One region of the Rouxiella sp. WC2420 genome, then DNA from elsewhere that is predicted to be linked to it. Evidence: predicted binding sites of a transcription regulator. Region 1 holds the regulator's gene; each other region holds the start of a gene.

Region 1 (4,289 bases):
TTCATGCGCGCATAGGCCAACTCGGCAGGGTCGGGATTGTCGTGTAAGACTAGCCGAATAGCCTGTTGATCGGTCTCCAGCGCCTGATGGGCGTTGGTCCTGAGCATGCCGCTTTGCCACTGCGGCCACAGCCAAATCGTGCCACCAAACGCCAACGCGCAGCCAATCAGTGTGTCGAACAGTCGCGGCAGCAGGAAATGCGCGCCGTTAAGCGCCAGCAATTGCAGGGTATAAACGGCGGTCACGGTCAGACCAATCATCCCAAGACCGTAGTTTTTACGCAGTACGGTGTAAGAAACCAGTGTGATAATCAGCATGAAAAATAGTGTGATGTTTTGCGGAATTTCTAGCTGCAAAAGCCCCGCAGCGGCAATCAGGCCAATCAGTGTGCCCAATGCTCGGTGCTGGATACGCACACGGGTAGCGTTATAACCATTCTGGCTAACCAGCAGCGTAGTCAGCAAAATCCAGTATGGCTTGGGCAAATTGAAAAATAGCCCCAGACTGCTGCCCAGCGCCAGAATCAGTCCTAAACGTGCAGCATTGCGCAGCGCCGCCGATTTGAAAGATAAATAACTTTTTAGCGCGGGCCAGAACGGCAGGCGATTTTGCGTTTGCATCAGATCGCGACGATACAGCGGGCGCTGGGTGCGCAGCAGGCGAGCGATGCGGCTGAAATGGTAATAGCAGAATTGGCCAACCGGATTATCTCGATAGCGGGAGGAGATTTTTTCCAGCGCCGCCAGCTCGTTGGCCATGGTAAAACGGTCAGAACGGCGATGATAGAGAATGTCTCCGGCTATTACCCGCAGTCGCGTCGCGATAATCTTTGCGTTACGGCGGATAACCGCCTCGGCGTGGCTCTCCTCTACCAGCTTTTGCACCTCTGAAGGTAAATGCAGGCTGACGGTAATATGCTCCTGCAAATCCAGCGCCACCTGAAAACTTCGCAGCAGTCGCTTGTGGTGCTGACGATCGCCGGTCGGCAGCATGTGAATTTGCTGGTACATGGTAGCGATCAGGTCGATAACTTTTTGTTGCCGGTTAAGCAACGGCGGCAGCGCGGTTTCAGGGTCGGTGTGCTGGGTCAGCAGGCTATATTTCGCTTCAAAATAGTCGGCCAGTTCATGGTAAAGCTGGCTGAGAGTTTCGCGCATCGGCTGCTCGTCAGAGAGTCGAAACCAGAACCAGTTAAACAGCCCGTACCACGCCGTGCCGACCACGAACAGCAGTGGAGCCTGCCAGATCGGCACCGCGCCCGCCATACTCAAGGTGAAAATCGCCGCTACCAGTGCGCCGGGCAGCAGGCGAGCATGTAGTGGGCCAATCGCGCCGGTCACGCCAACCAGTAGCGTCAGGCCAAGCATGATCAGCGGCAGCGGCCAATGCCAGTTAATCAGCATCAACTGGAGCAGAACACTGCTTACGGCAAACAGCGAGCCGCCTACAGCAAGGCGTTTGAAAAAACGTTTATGCGGGGTGTCGAGGCCGGAAATATTGCAGCAGGCAGGGACCAGCGCGAACAGCATTCCCATTCTTAACTGACCAAACAGCATGGCGATAGCAATGGGCAGGCAGAGAACCAGCGTTTGTCTCAGCGCGTAGTTAACTTCAGGGTGATAAAAGATTCGTCGCCAAAGCGTCATAATTGAGAGGATACAACAAAAACGGCGCGACAGTTATCTGCCGCGCCGTTTTTAGGACGATTAGCGAGTGCCGTAAACGACAATCGTTTTACCGTGTGCTGAAATCAGACTCTGATCTTCAAGCATTTTTAGAATTCGACCCACAGTCTCGCGTGAACAGCCGACTATCTGACCGATTTCCTGACGGGTAATCTTGATCTGCATACCATCCGGGTGAGTCATGGCATCCGGCTGTTTAGCCAGATTCAGCAGAGTTTGTGCAATGCGACCGGTCACGTCCAGGAAGGCGAGGTTACCCACTTTCTCGGAAGTTATCTGCAGTCGGCTTGCCATCTGTGCGGACAGGCGCATCAGAATATCTGGATTAACCTGGATCAGCTGGCGGAACTTCTTGTAGGAAATTTCTGCCACTTCACAGGCAGTTTTCGCCCTGACCCATGCACTACGTTCCTGACCTTCTTCGAAGAGTCCCAGCTCGCCGATGAAGTCACCTTGGTTAAGGTAGGAAAGTATCATTTCTTTGCCTTCTTCATCTTTGATCAGAACGGCAACCGAACCTTTCACGATGTAGTAAAGCGTTTCGGCTTTTTCACCTTGGTGAATCAGCGTACTTTTAGATGGATACTTATGTATATGACAATGAGACAGGAACCATTCGAGAGTAGGGTCTGTTTGTGGCTTGCCGAGAACCATTAGCTATTATCCTCTTATTATCGCTGCCCAAAATCACAGGGCTTTGAAATCCCTGTTCGGCGATTTTTTACTTCGCGCTCTTTTAGCATATGAACTGACCAGCAATGCTGCAAGCGGCAGGTGGAGTGATTTAAGCTGTAATTTGCCATTATCACCAAGGTTATCCTGTTAACACCTAAAAAACCTAGCCGCAACTTGTTGGAAAGTTTCTTTCGGCTTTGTTTGTAGCACAGGTTTGCAGACGTGTCTTGTGTTGTCTCGCTTCAGCATGACGCGGATCGAGTTACGTTGCCAGTTTCGGGGGTAAAGGGTAGTCTATTTTAAAAATTATGAGCGGAGAAATTCACATGCAGGCACGGGTAAAATGGGTTGAAGGTTTAACATTTCTGGGTGAGTCGGCCTCAGGCCATCAGATTTTAATGGATGGCAATGCGGGTGATAAATCGCCAAGTCCGATGGAGATGTTGCTGATGTCGGCAGGCGGATGCAGCGCCATTGACGTGGTGTCGATTCTGCAAAAAGGGCGCAACGAGATTGTTGGCTGTGAAGTCAAACTGACCTCTGAGCGCCGTGAAGAAGCGCCGCGACTGTTCACTCACATCAATCTGCATTTTATCGTCACTGGTAAAGATTTGACCGATAAAGTGGTTGAGCGCGCGGTAACACTGTCGGCAGAGAAATACTGTTCAGTGTCACTGATGCTGGGCAAGGCGGCGACCATTACCCACAGCTTTGAAGTGATTGACTCACAAGAGTAATCTGCGCAAGCACGACCTCCATCCCTACCACGCAAAACGCTGGCAGTGAACACGGAGTAAATCCAGAAAACGCCGCGCCGTTAAGGTTAGCGGCGTTTTTTGTGAGTATACCAAACAGTATTGCGCGTTCGGCAGACTGTCGATCGGCAGGCGGCACAGCTTGTCTTCGAGGAAAAACGGCGTTGCCATTGCATTGCCCACCACAGAAAGATAATCGGCATTTAGCATCATCATTAGCCCACTGATCAACGAATCAGTGCGGATCGGCGATTGTCCGGCATGGCAGCCATGCTCCTCCAATAGCGCTGCAAGTTGCTGGTAATAGCCCATATCGGTTTCCGGCAGCAGCCAGCTTGCCTCTTTCAACTGATTCAACGACGTGGCCAGTGCCAGCGGGTGCTGTTTACGGGCAATAATACAAAAAGGCGCGTTGAACAGCGGTTCAACCACCATATCTTCTATCGGCAGCCCCGGCCCCAGCGTGCCGATGGCGAAATCCAGACGCCCTTCACGCAGGGCAGGAAGCAGGGTTGAAAGCTGGGTTTCCTTGATGTGCAGCTTGGCCTGCGGGTATTTCGCAGCGAATTCACTGGCAAGAGCCGGGAAAATAGTCAGAGCCAGCAGTGAAGAAAATCCTACCGCCACCGAGCCCTGCGAATACTGATTAATCTGCTGGATTTCATCGGCGGCGCGCTCTAGCTCTTGCAAAATAAACTGCATTCGTTGGGAAAAGGCGCGCCCGGTTTCGGTCAGCGTCATCCCTTGAGAACCGCGCACGATCAGCTGAGTATCGAGAATTTGCTCCAGCTCGCGCAACGTGCGGCTAACCGCAGGCTGCGATTGATTCATGGCTCTTGCTGCACCACGAATGCTGCCACTTTGGATAACCTGCTGAAAAACCTTCAGCTGTTGCAGCTTCGGCAAATATTTCATCGCATACCCCTATCAGTAAAAAGCATCACCCAGTAAAAAATTACATCTTATGGCTGTGAAATAAAACTGCTAGGTTTTTAAGCAGACAGTAAATCACTGTTATAAAAACATAAAAATAAATCAAAGCAAGAGCGTTTCTCTTCTCAGGTCAGGGGTGGCTACTGGGATATAACATTTGAGGATATCAGTTATGAAAAATCGTTCGCTAATGATTTTCTTACTGTTTTTTGGTTATGTTCTGGTTTATCTCGACAAGACA
Region 2 (4,289 bases), 940 kb from region 1:
AAATAGCCCCAGTCGAACAATACCGGCACTCCGGCGATTTCCCAATGACCTGACGGCGTATCTTTACCGGATGAAAGCTCGCTGGCATAAGCATAAGCGCCAATGATTTTAGCATCGGGATCCATACCTTCCGGGAAATGACCGGTCGAAGCTTCGGCGGCTTTCGCCAGGCCCAGCGCCGTCATGTTCGGCAGGTGCAACGGCCCTTTGCGGCCAACATCGGCTTCACCACGGGCACAGGCCGCAGCAATATGGCCCAGCGTGTCGGAACCCACGTCACCAAAGCGTTCGGCATCTTCACTGGCGCCAATTCCAAATGAGTCCAACATCATGATAAATGTACGTTTCATTTTGCTCTCCTGCGCATTACTACGCGTTGCAAGCGGCCATTAAAGCACCGCTTTTGATGAATGGGTTAACGAGGCAAATCGCGCTAGCTGATACGGCGATAGACTACAGGCAGGTCTTGCGGAGCCACGTCACTGAGTACTACCGCTGCACGCACTGCCTCCGCGGCCTGTTGCCACGCCTCTTCACTGTTGGCGTGAATCATTGCCAGCGGCTGCTGAGTATCGATCTGCTGGCCGATACGCGCCATTTGCGTTAACCCAACGCTATAATCAATCGCGTCGGTGGCACGGCGACGCCCGCCGCCCAGGGCCACCACGCTGAGTCCAAGAGCTCGGGTGTCCATCGCGCCAACAATCCCGGCCCGCTCCGAATACACCATTTTACTCAAGGTTGCCTGAGGCAAATAGCGATCGTAATTTTCAATAAAGTCGATTGGGCCTTTTTGTGCCGCAATCATTCTGCCAAAGATTTCTGCCGCGCGACCGTTGTCCAGCACCGCTTGCAGTTTACCGCGAGCTTCGGCGTCGTCCTTCGCCAGTCCGGCTGATAACAGCATCTCGACACACAGCGCCATCGTCACTTCAAGCAGACGCGGGCTACGATACTCACCGGTGAGGAAGCGCACGGCTTCACGCACTTCAACCGCGTTACCCGCGCTGGAAGCCAGCACCTGATTCATGTCAGTCAGCAACGCAGTGGTTTTACATCCTGCACCGTTGGCGACGTCTACAATGGCCTGTGCCAGATCCTGCGACAGCTCATAGGTTGGCATAAATGCCCCGGAGCCGACTTTGACATCCATCACCAGAGCATCCAATCCTTCAGCTAATTTCTTCGCCAGTATTGAGGCGGTGATCAGCGGAATCGAATCGACCGTGGCGGTAATATCGCGGGTAGCGTAAAAACGCTTGTCCGCCGGTGCCAGCGAATTGGTCTGGCCAATAATCGCCACGCCGACGTCCTGAATAATTTTTCTAAAACGATCGTCATCGGGGAAAATATCAAACCCCGGGATACTCTCGAGTTTATCGAGCGTCCCGCCGGTATGACCCAGGCCGCGACCGGAGATCATCGGGATATAGCCGCCGCACGCCGCCACCATCGGTCCCAGCATCAGCGAAGTAACATCGCCTACGCCGCCAGTGGAATGCTTATCAACGATCGGTCCGTTCAGCGACAAATGTTTCCAGCTCAGTACCGTACCGGAATCACGCATTGCCATCGTCAGCGCAACGCGTTCATCCATGTTCATGTCATTGAAATAAATGGTCATTGCCAGCGCGGCAATTTGCCCTTCAGAGACTTTGCTGTCACGAACGCCATTAATGAAGAAGCGGATCTCTTCTTCACTGAGCGGCAACCCGTCACGTTTTTTACGAATTATTTCTTGAGCCAGAAAGGTTTTTTGCACAGATGCCACGTTCTCACCCTAATTTGGATACGAAAAGGAAATCATCAACGTAAGACAAATCGGGGCCAGCATCGCCGCCCCGATCCATAGCAATCAGTAACCGCTGCCGGATTTCTGCCCCTGATGTCCCAGCGTGGTCAGCAGACTCGCCAACAGGCTTGAGGCACCAAAACGGAAATGGCGGGCATCGGCCCATTCGCGACCAAGAATGTTATCGGCCAGCGCCAGATATTGCGCGGCATCTTCAGCAGTTTTCACGCCACCCGCCGGTTTGAAACCCACCGACTGAGCAACGTTCATGTCTTTAATCACCTGGAGCATCAGCTCGGCGCTTTGCAGCGTGGCGTTTTCCGGCACTTTACCGGTCGACGTTTTGATAAAGTCTGCACCCGCGCCAATCGCAATCTCGGAAGCTTTGCGAATTAGCGATTCCTGCTTCAGCTCACCGGTTTCGATGATCACTTTCAGCAAAATATTGGCGGCATGACAGGCTTCGGCACACTGTTTAACTAATTCGAATCCGACCTTTTCATTACCGGCAATCAGCGCGCGGTAAGGGAACACCACGTCAACTTCATCAGCGCCATAGGCAATCGCCGCGCGGGTCTCGGTGACGGCGATCTCGATATCATCGTTGCCGTGCGGGAAGTTAGTCACCGTGGCGATGCGTATCTCTGGAGTGCCCTGATCGCGCAGCGTTTTGCGAGCAATCGGAATAAAACGCGGATAAATACAGATTGCGGCCGTGTTGCCAGCCGGGCTTTTCGCCATTTCGCACAAGGCAATAACTTTGGCATCGGTATCGTCATTGTTCAGGGTGGTCAAATCCATCAGACTCAGCGCACGCTGCGCCGCTGCGGTTAAATCAGTCATATAACTCTCCAAAATTTCAGTTCTGACAGGCCGTCAGCGCTGTGCATACAGCCGCAAATGTTTTGACTGAATACGCCAGAAACACTCCCTCATTTTGGCGAGCAGACAGAGGCAATCACCCACCTGTTGAGACTATTTGAACAGGTTTGCGCCATTTATGGTGTGCAGTATTTCACACAAAATGAAAATTGATTGCAACGTTACTCAAAAAAATGAGATCTAAATCACATTTAGAGGCCGTTTGCCCAGTCTTGGGCAGTGATAAAAGTGTATACCTCAACCATGACAACTGTGGCATGACAACTGTAAATCGAGGGATAACTCTTGATAGAGAGAATAGTAACTCAATGCGCGATGTTATTTAAATAACATTTAAGGCAATAGCCGAGATATCACTCACAGGAATATAATAAAAATCCTTCTCGGGCGCGAGAAAAAATCTCGAGGAGAATGTTATTTAAATAACATTTAAGCTAGAAGATTGAACACTCGCCGTGTGTTTTTCATCAGCGCATCAGCAATTTTTTCTGTAGATTCAGCCCTTAACTCACACAGCGCCTTAAACACTTGCGCCGCGCGCTCCGGGCGATTTGGCTGGCCTTGAAAACCCTGCAATGGCATATCGGGGGCGTCAGTTTCCAGCAATAAACACGACAGCGGCAGTTGCGCCATGACTTGCCGGGTTTTGTGCGCCCTTTCATAAGTGATAGTGCCACCTACGCCGATTGCAAAACCAAGGCGCACAAAGGCTTGAGCCTGAGAAAGACTGCCCGCGAATCCGTGCACCACTCCAGTTGCGGGCAAGTCGGCTTTACGCAGCATGGCAGAAAGCGGGTCGTGGGTACGCCGTGAATGCAGGATTAGCGGCAGGTCATGCAGTTTTGCCAGCTTGAATTGCTCTTTCAGCAGCCACTGCTGCTTCTCGAAATCGGGATTTTCCATATATAAATCCAGCCCGGTTTCGCCAATCGCCACCAGCTTATTGTCTCGCGTTGCAAGATGTTCGGTCAGGCTCGCCAGAGAGGCTTCGTTGTGACGCTCAATACAGATAGGATGCAGGCCCAGAGCGGCAAAGACCTGGGGATGATCTTTGGCAAGCATCAATATTCGCTCAAAGCGATCGGCTTCTACCGCAGGCACAATCAATTGATTCACTCCTGCTTCTCCGGCGAGTTGCAGGCTGTGTGTCTCATTACCGGTGAACGGGGGGAAATCAAAATGGCAGTGGGTATCGATAAAATCCGGCTTCACAACTTGTCCCCTTCTCCTTCTATTCCTTTGGCGGCCACAGTGGGATCAACCTTAAATGGCGGATCGGCAACCACGCTGTCTGCTATCGGGCTGATAACCACCCGCGCAGCTTCATCCTTAAAGGCGCTAAGAGCGGGACGAACCGTATTATCGAGATTGATATCGGCCAACGCAATCTGGTCAGGCAAAATCTGATCAACCTCAATAGACTCGCGCTGATTCAAATCAGACTGATTCGCGGCAGCACTGACCGGCAGCTCGATTTCTGGCGAGACAGTTGGCGGCACAATAATGCTCGGCCTTCTGATCGGACGCGGCGTCATGATTGGCATCGGCTGATCTTTTTCACGCGGCAACAACCAGTGTGAAGCAATCGACAGGAAATAGCGCGCACAGCGGCGAC
Region 3 (4,289 bases), 1.1 Mb from region 1:
AGGGGAGGGAGACGTTTTTGGCTCCTGACCGAGCGAAGGAATGGCGGAGCCACGCGGCAACGCGCCACACAGAGGAGTGACTGGAAAGAGCTACAAACTCGAGAACCGTTTTATTCAACGGCGACAAGGGCCCGGGATTCTTAAGGGTGGCGGCCCAAGGGCCACCCTTGAGGCGGTCTGGGCCGCAGCCCAGTAAGCGCAGCGCATGAAATTGAAGTTGAAGTTGAAGTTAAGCTAAAGGCCGTGCGCAGCACAAAAAGTTGCCTTAGATTTCAAATCTAAAACCCACTTTTATGTCACTGGCGCAGGATTAAATACCGCCAAGGCGTTATGAATTCCCCATTGATCTGACCAGGTTTTCTTGCGGCCACTGGCAATATCCAGAATAAAATGGAACAACTCCCAGCCAACATCCTCGATAGTCGCGTCACCAGTGGCGATAGTTCCTGCGTTGATATCCATCAAATCAAACCAGCGATTCGCCAGCGTGGTGCGGGTCGCCATTTTGATTACCGGCACCGCCGTTAATCCATAAGGAGTTCCACGACCGGTGGTAAATACCTGTACGGTGATACCCGATGCGACTTGCTGTGTTCCACAAACAAAATCACTGGCCGGGGTAGCAGCATAAATCAGCCCGCGGCGGGTTGGGCGCTGACCGGGAGATAACACTTCGACGATTGCGCTAGTACCGGATTTTGCAATCGAACCCAGCGCTTTTTCAACGACATTGGCTAGTCCGCCTTTCTTATTACCTGGAGAGGGATTGGCGCTGCGATCGGTCATGCCGCTGGCCAAGTAGTTGTCGTACCATGCCATTTCTTCGAGCAAGCGTTTTCCAACTTGCTCATCAACAGCCCTTGGCGTGAGTAAATGAATGGCGTCTCGCACCTCGGTGACTTCCGAAAACATCACCGTTGCGCCGCAGCGTACCAGCAAGTCCGAGGCAAACCCGACGGCAGGATTAGCCGTAACGCCCGAGAAAGCATCGCTGCCGCCGCACTGCGTGCCGACCACTAGATCCGCAGCAGGACAGCTCTCGCGTTGGCGTTTATTCAGTCGCTGCAAATGAAAATTGGCTACGGTAAGAATGTCGTCAACCATCGATTGAAAGCCGACATGCTGCTCATCTTGCAAACGCACGATTTTCACCTCATCCAGCGAGATGGCTTGTACATCGGAGGTACCTTGCAGCAGTTTTTCCGGCTGCAGTTTTTCGCAACCCAGCCCAACGACCATAATTTCGCCACCAAAATTGGGGTTTAGCGCCAGATTATGAATAGTGCGAATCGGGATGATGGCGGCAGGCGCGTTGATTGCCACACCGCAGCCATAAAGATGATTAAGACCGACTACACCATCGACATTGGGATATTTCGGCAGCAGATCGCGTTCAATTATTTTCATCACGTAATCGACTACGCCAGCCACACAGTGCACGCTGGTGGTGATGCCCAATAGATTTTTGGTTCCGACGCTGCCATCGGCGTTGCGATAACCCTCGAAAGTGTAACCCTCGAGCGCGGGAAGTGTCGCGGGAACGCGCGTCGCCAACGGTAAACTTTCCAACTCGGGCGCCTGCGGCAGTTCAACGACTGACTCATCAATCCAGCTACCCTGCGCAATATTGCGCAGCGCATAGCCGATCACCTCGCCGTAACGAACGATATCCTCGCCTTGAAGAATATCTGTCAGCGCGACTTTATGCCCCTGTGGAATGTGTTCTACCAGTTTCAAACCATTGGCAAACTGTGTTCCCGCTGGCAGGCCATTGTCATTAACAATAATGGCTACGTTATCGCGGTCATGCACTTTGATAAACAAAGGTTTGCTGACTTGCTCTTTTATGGCGGACATAGATATCTCCATCTGCGCGAGTTTTATCGGTTATGAGCAAAATTATAGGGAATGTCCAGCAATAGCTCATTGTGCAACTGACCAGCTTTAATGCGGCTTAGACAGTTTTTCTCAGGCATTTGAGGGATAAGAAGTGACAATAATCACCCTTCGTTAAACGCTTTTGTATGTCGCTGAAATAGTGTGATTCCTATCCCATGGTGATGTGATATTGCAAAAAAATTCATCCTCATTTTGCGAGGATTGTTGGGCGCCTGCACAGTGTCATTTGCGCGGTCTCTTTTTATACTGAATTATCTAATCATTACCGTAGTTAACCGTGCAGGCGCATCACTATTTCTCTAATGCCCGCTTCAACCATTGAGGTTTCGTATGAGTAATCAAGTATTCCCAAACCGCTTACGACAAGATTTGCTGGCAGGAAAAACGCTGATTGGCTGTTGGTCTGCCTTGTCTAATCCGATCTCGACCGAGGTATTAGGGTTAGCTGGTTTTGACTGGCTGCTGCTTGATGGCGAACATGCGCCAAACGATATATCCAGCTTTGTCGTTCAACTAATGGCGCTTAAAAGCAGCAAAAGTGCTCCAGTTGTTCGCCCTCCGACCAACGAACCGGTAATTATCAAGCGGCTGCTGGATATCGGTTTTGCCAACTTCCTGATCCCGTATGTTGAAACTCGCGAACAGGCCGAGCTGGCAGTGGCTTCAACTCGCTATCCACCGGCCGGCATTCGCGGCGTTTCAGTTTCTCATCGCGGCAATATGTTTGGCACCGTGCCCGACTATCTGGCGCAGGCCAATGACCATATCTGTGTGATGGTGCAGATAGAAAGTCAGCAAGGAATTGATAATCTTGATGCTATTGCCTCCGTTGACGGTGTCGATAGTCTTTTCGTCGGACCTAGCGATCTGGCCGCCGCTCTGGGACATTTGGGCAACGCCGGGCACCCTGAGGTGCAGTCAGCCATCAAATATATTCTCGACAAAGCCAAAGCTCACGGCAAACCCAGCGGCATTCTGGCTCCCGTCGAAGCCGATGCTCGTCGCTACATTGAATGGGGTGCAACCTTTGTCGCAGTGGGCAGCGATTTAGGCGTGTTCCGCGCGGGGACACAAGCCTTGTACGATCGTTTTACCCAATAGTCTTGATCACTCTAATAAACGAAATTTCAGCAATTAATCAGAGGGTAACCGCATGAAAATCGGATTTATCGGCCTTGGGATCATGGGCAAGCCTATGAGTAAAAACCTGCTTAAGGCAGGTTATTCAGTGGTGATCCTCGACCATCACAAAGACACCACTGACGAGCTGGTTGCTGCCGGAGCCGAAAAGGCTGACACTCCGAAGGCCGTGGCCGCACTCAGCGATATTATTATCACCATGCTACCTAATTCTCCCCAGGTGAAAGAGGTGGCGCTGGGTAAAAATGGCATTATTGAAGGGGCGAAAGAGGGCGCTATTTTGATCGACATGAGTTCGATTGCGCCGCTTGCCAGCCGTGAAATCAGTGAGGCGTTGGCGGCGAAAAAGATTGTCATGCTCGATGCACCCGTTAGCGGCGGTGAGCCAAAAGCGATTGAGGGCACGCTGTCAGTAATGGTTGGAGGTGACAAAGCCGTCTTTGATAAATGCTACGAAGTAATGAAATCAATGGCAGGTTCTGTGGTGCATACCGGCGATATCGGTGCTGGTAACGTCACCAAGTTGGCGAATCAGGTGATCGTGGCTCTGAATATTGCCGCCATGTCGGAAGCGCTGGTGTTGGCAACCAAGGCGGGAGTTGATCCTGACCTGGTTTATCAGGCCATTCGCGGTGGTTTAGCCGGGAGCACAGTATTAGACGCTAAAGCGCCTATGGTAATGGATCGCAACTTTAAGCCGGGATTCAGGATCGATCTGCATATCAAGGATCTTGCCAACGCTCTGGATACCTCGCATGAAATCGGTGCCCAACTGCCTTTAACTGCTGCGGTTATGGAAATTATGCAGGCATTGCGAGCTGACGGCCACGGACAATCTGACCACAGCGCAATAGCACGCTATTATGAAAATCTGGCGAAGGTAGAAGTCACGCGTTAATACCTGAGATAGCGCCGCTCTGGGAGGCGCTATCATCAGTAATAATACCTCATTCTGACAGGACGCATTTTCACAGCCGTGCGGATTGTTTCTGAAAAGTGGATTGTTTCTAAGAGTGGATAGCTTATGAAAATAGTAATCGCACCGGATTCATTTAAAGAAAGCTTGTCTGCACTGGACGTGGCAAAAGCCATTGAAAGTGGATTTCGCGAAATTTTTCCTCACGCCGAGTATGTGAAACTTCCTGTTGCCGACGGCGGTGAAGGCACCGTTGAGGCGATGGTGGCGGCTACCGGCGGGCGGGTGGTGGAAGTCAGGGTCACAGGACCGCTTGGAGAGCCAATCGACGCCT

What was found. The regulator CRP, encoded in region 1, controls carbon source genes, mostly activating them, when cyclic AMP is high. The targets are predictions, from matches to a motif close to ATGTGANNNNNNTCACAT.
Region 2: the regulator CRP is predicted to act here: its motif matches at 2,848-2,865, upstream of deoC (deoxyribose-phosphate aldolase).
Region 3: the regulator CRP is predicted to act here: its motif matches at 2,039-2,056, upstream of garD (galactarate dehydratase).

Annotation. Positions count from the first base shown of each region.
Region 1 covers NZ_CP165628.1:340,379-344,667, forward strand. Annotated here, with positions in the region: gene AB3G37_RS01580 (YccS/YhfK family putative transporter) at 1-1,646, opposite strand, end outside; gene crp (cAMP-activated global transcriptional regulator CRP) at 1,707-2,339, opposite strand; gene AB3G37_RS01590 (OsmC family protein) at 2,687-3,097, shown strand; gene AB3G37_RS01595 (LysR substrate-binding domain-containing protein) at 3,122-4,030, opposite strand; gene AB3G37_RS01600 (MFS transporter) at 4,221-4,289, shown strand, end outside.
Region 2 covers NZ_CP165628.1:4,672,533-4,676,821, forward strand. Annotated here, with positions in the region: gene deoB (phosphopentomutase) at 1-350, opposite strand, end outside; gene deoA (thymidine phosphorylase) at 434-1,771, opposite strand; gene deoC (deoxyribose-phosphate aldolase) at 1,856-2,635, opposite strand; gene AB3G37_RS21525 (TatD family hydrolase) at 3,104-3,886, opposite strand; gene AB3G37_RS21530 (patatin family protein) at 3,883-4,289, opposite strand, start outside.
Region 3 covers NZ_CP165628.1:4,477,470-4,481,758, reverse strand. Annotated here, with positions in the region: gene garD (galactarate dehydratase) at 292-1,857, opposite strand; gene garL (2-dehydro-3-deoxyglucarate aldolase) at 2,230-3,000, shown strand; gene garR (2-hydroxy-3-oxopropionate reductase) at 3,053-3,937, shown strand; gene AB3G37_RS20730 (glycerate kinase) at 4,064-4,289, shown strand, end outside.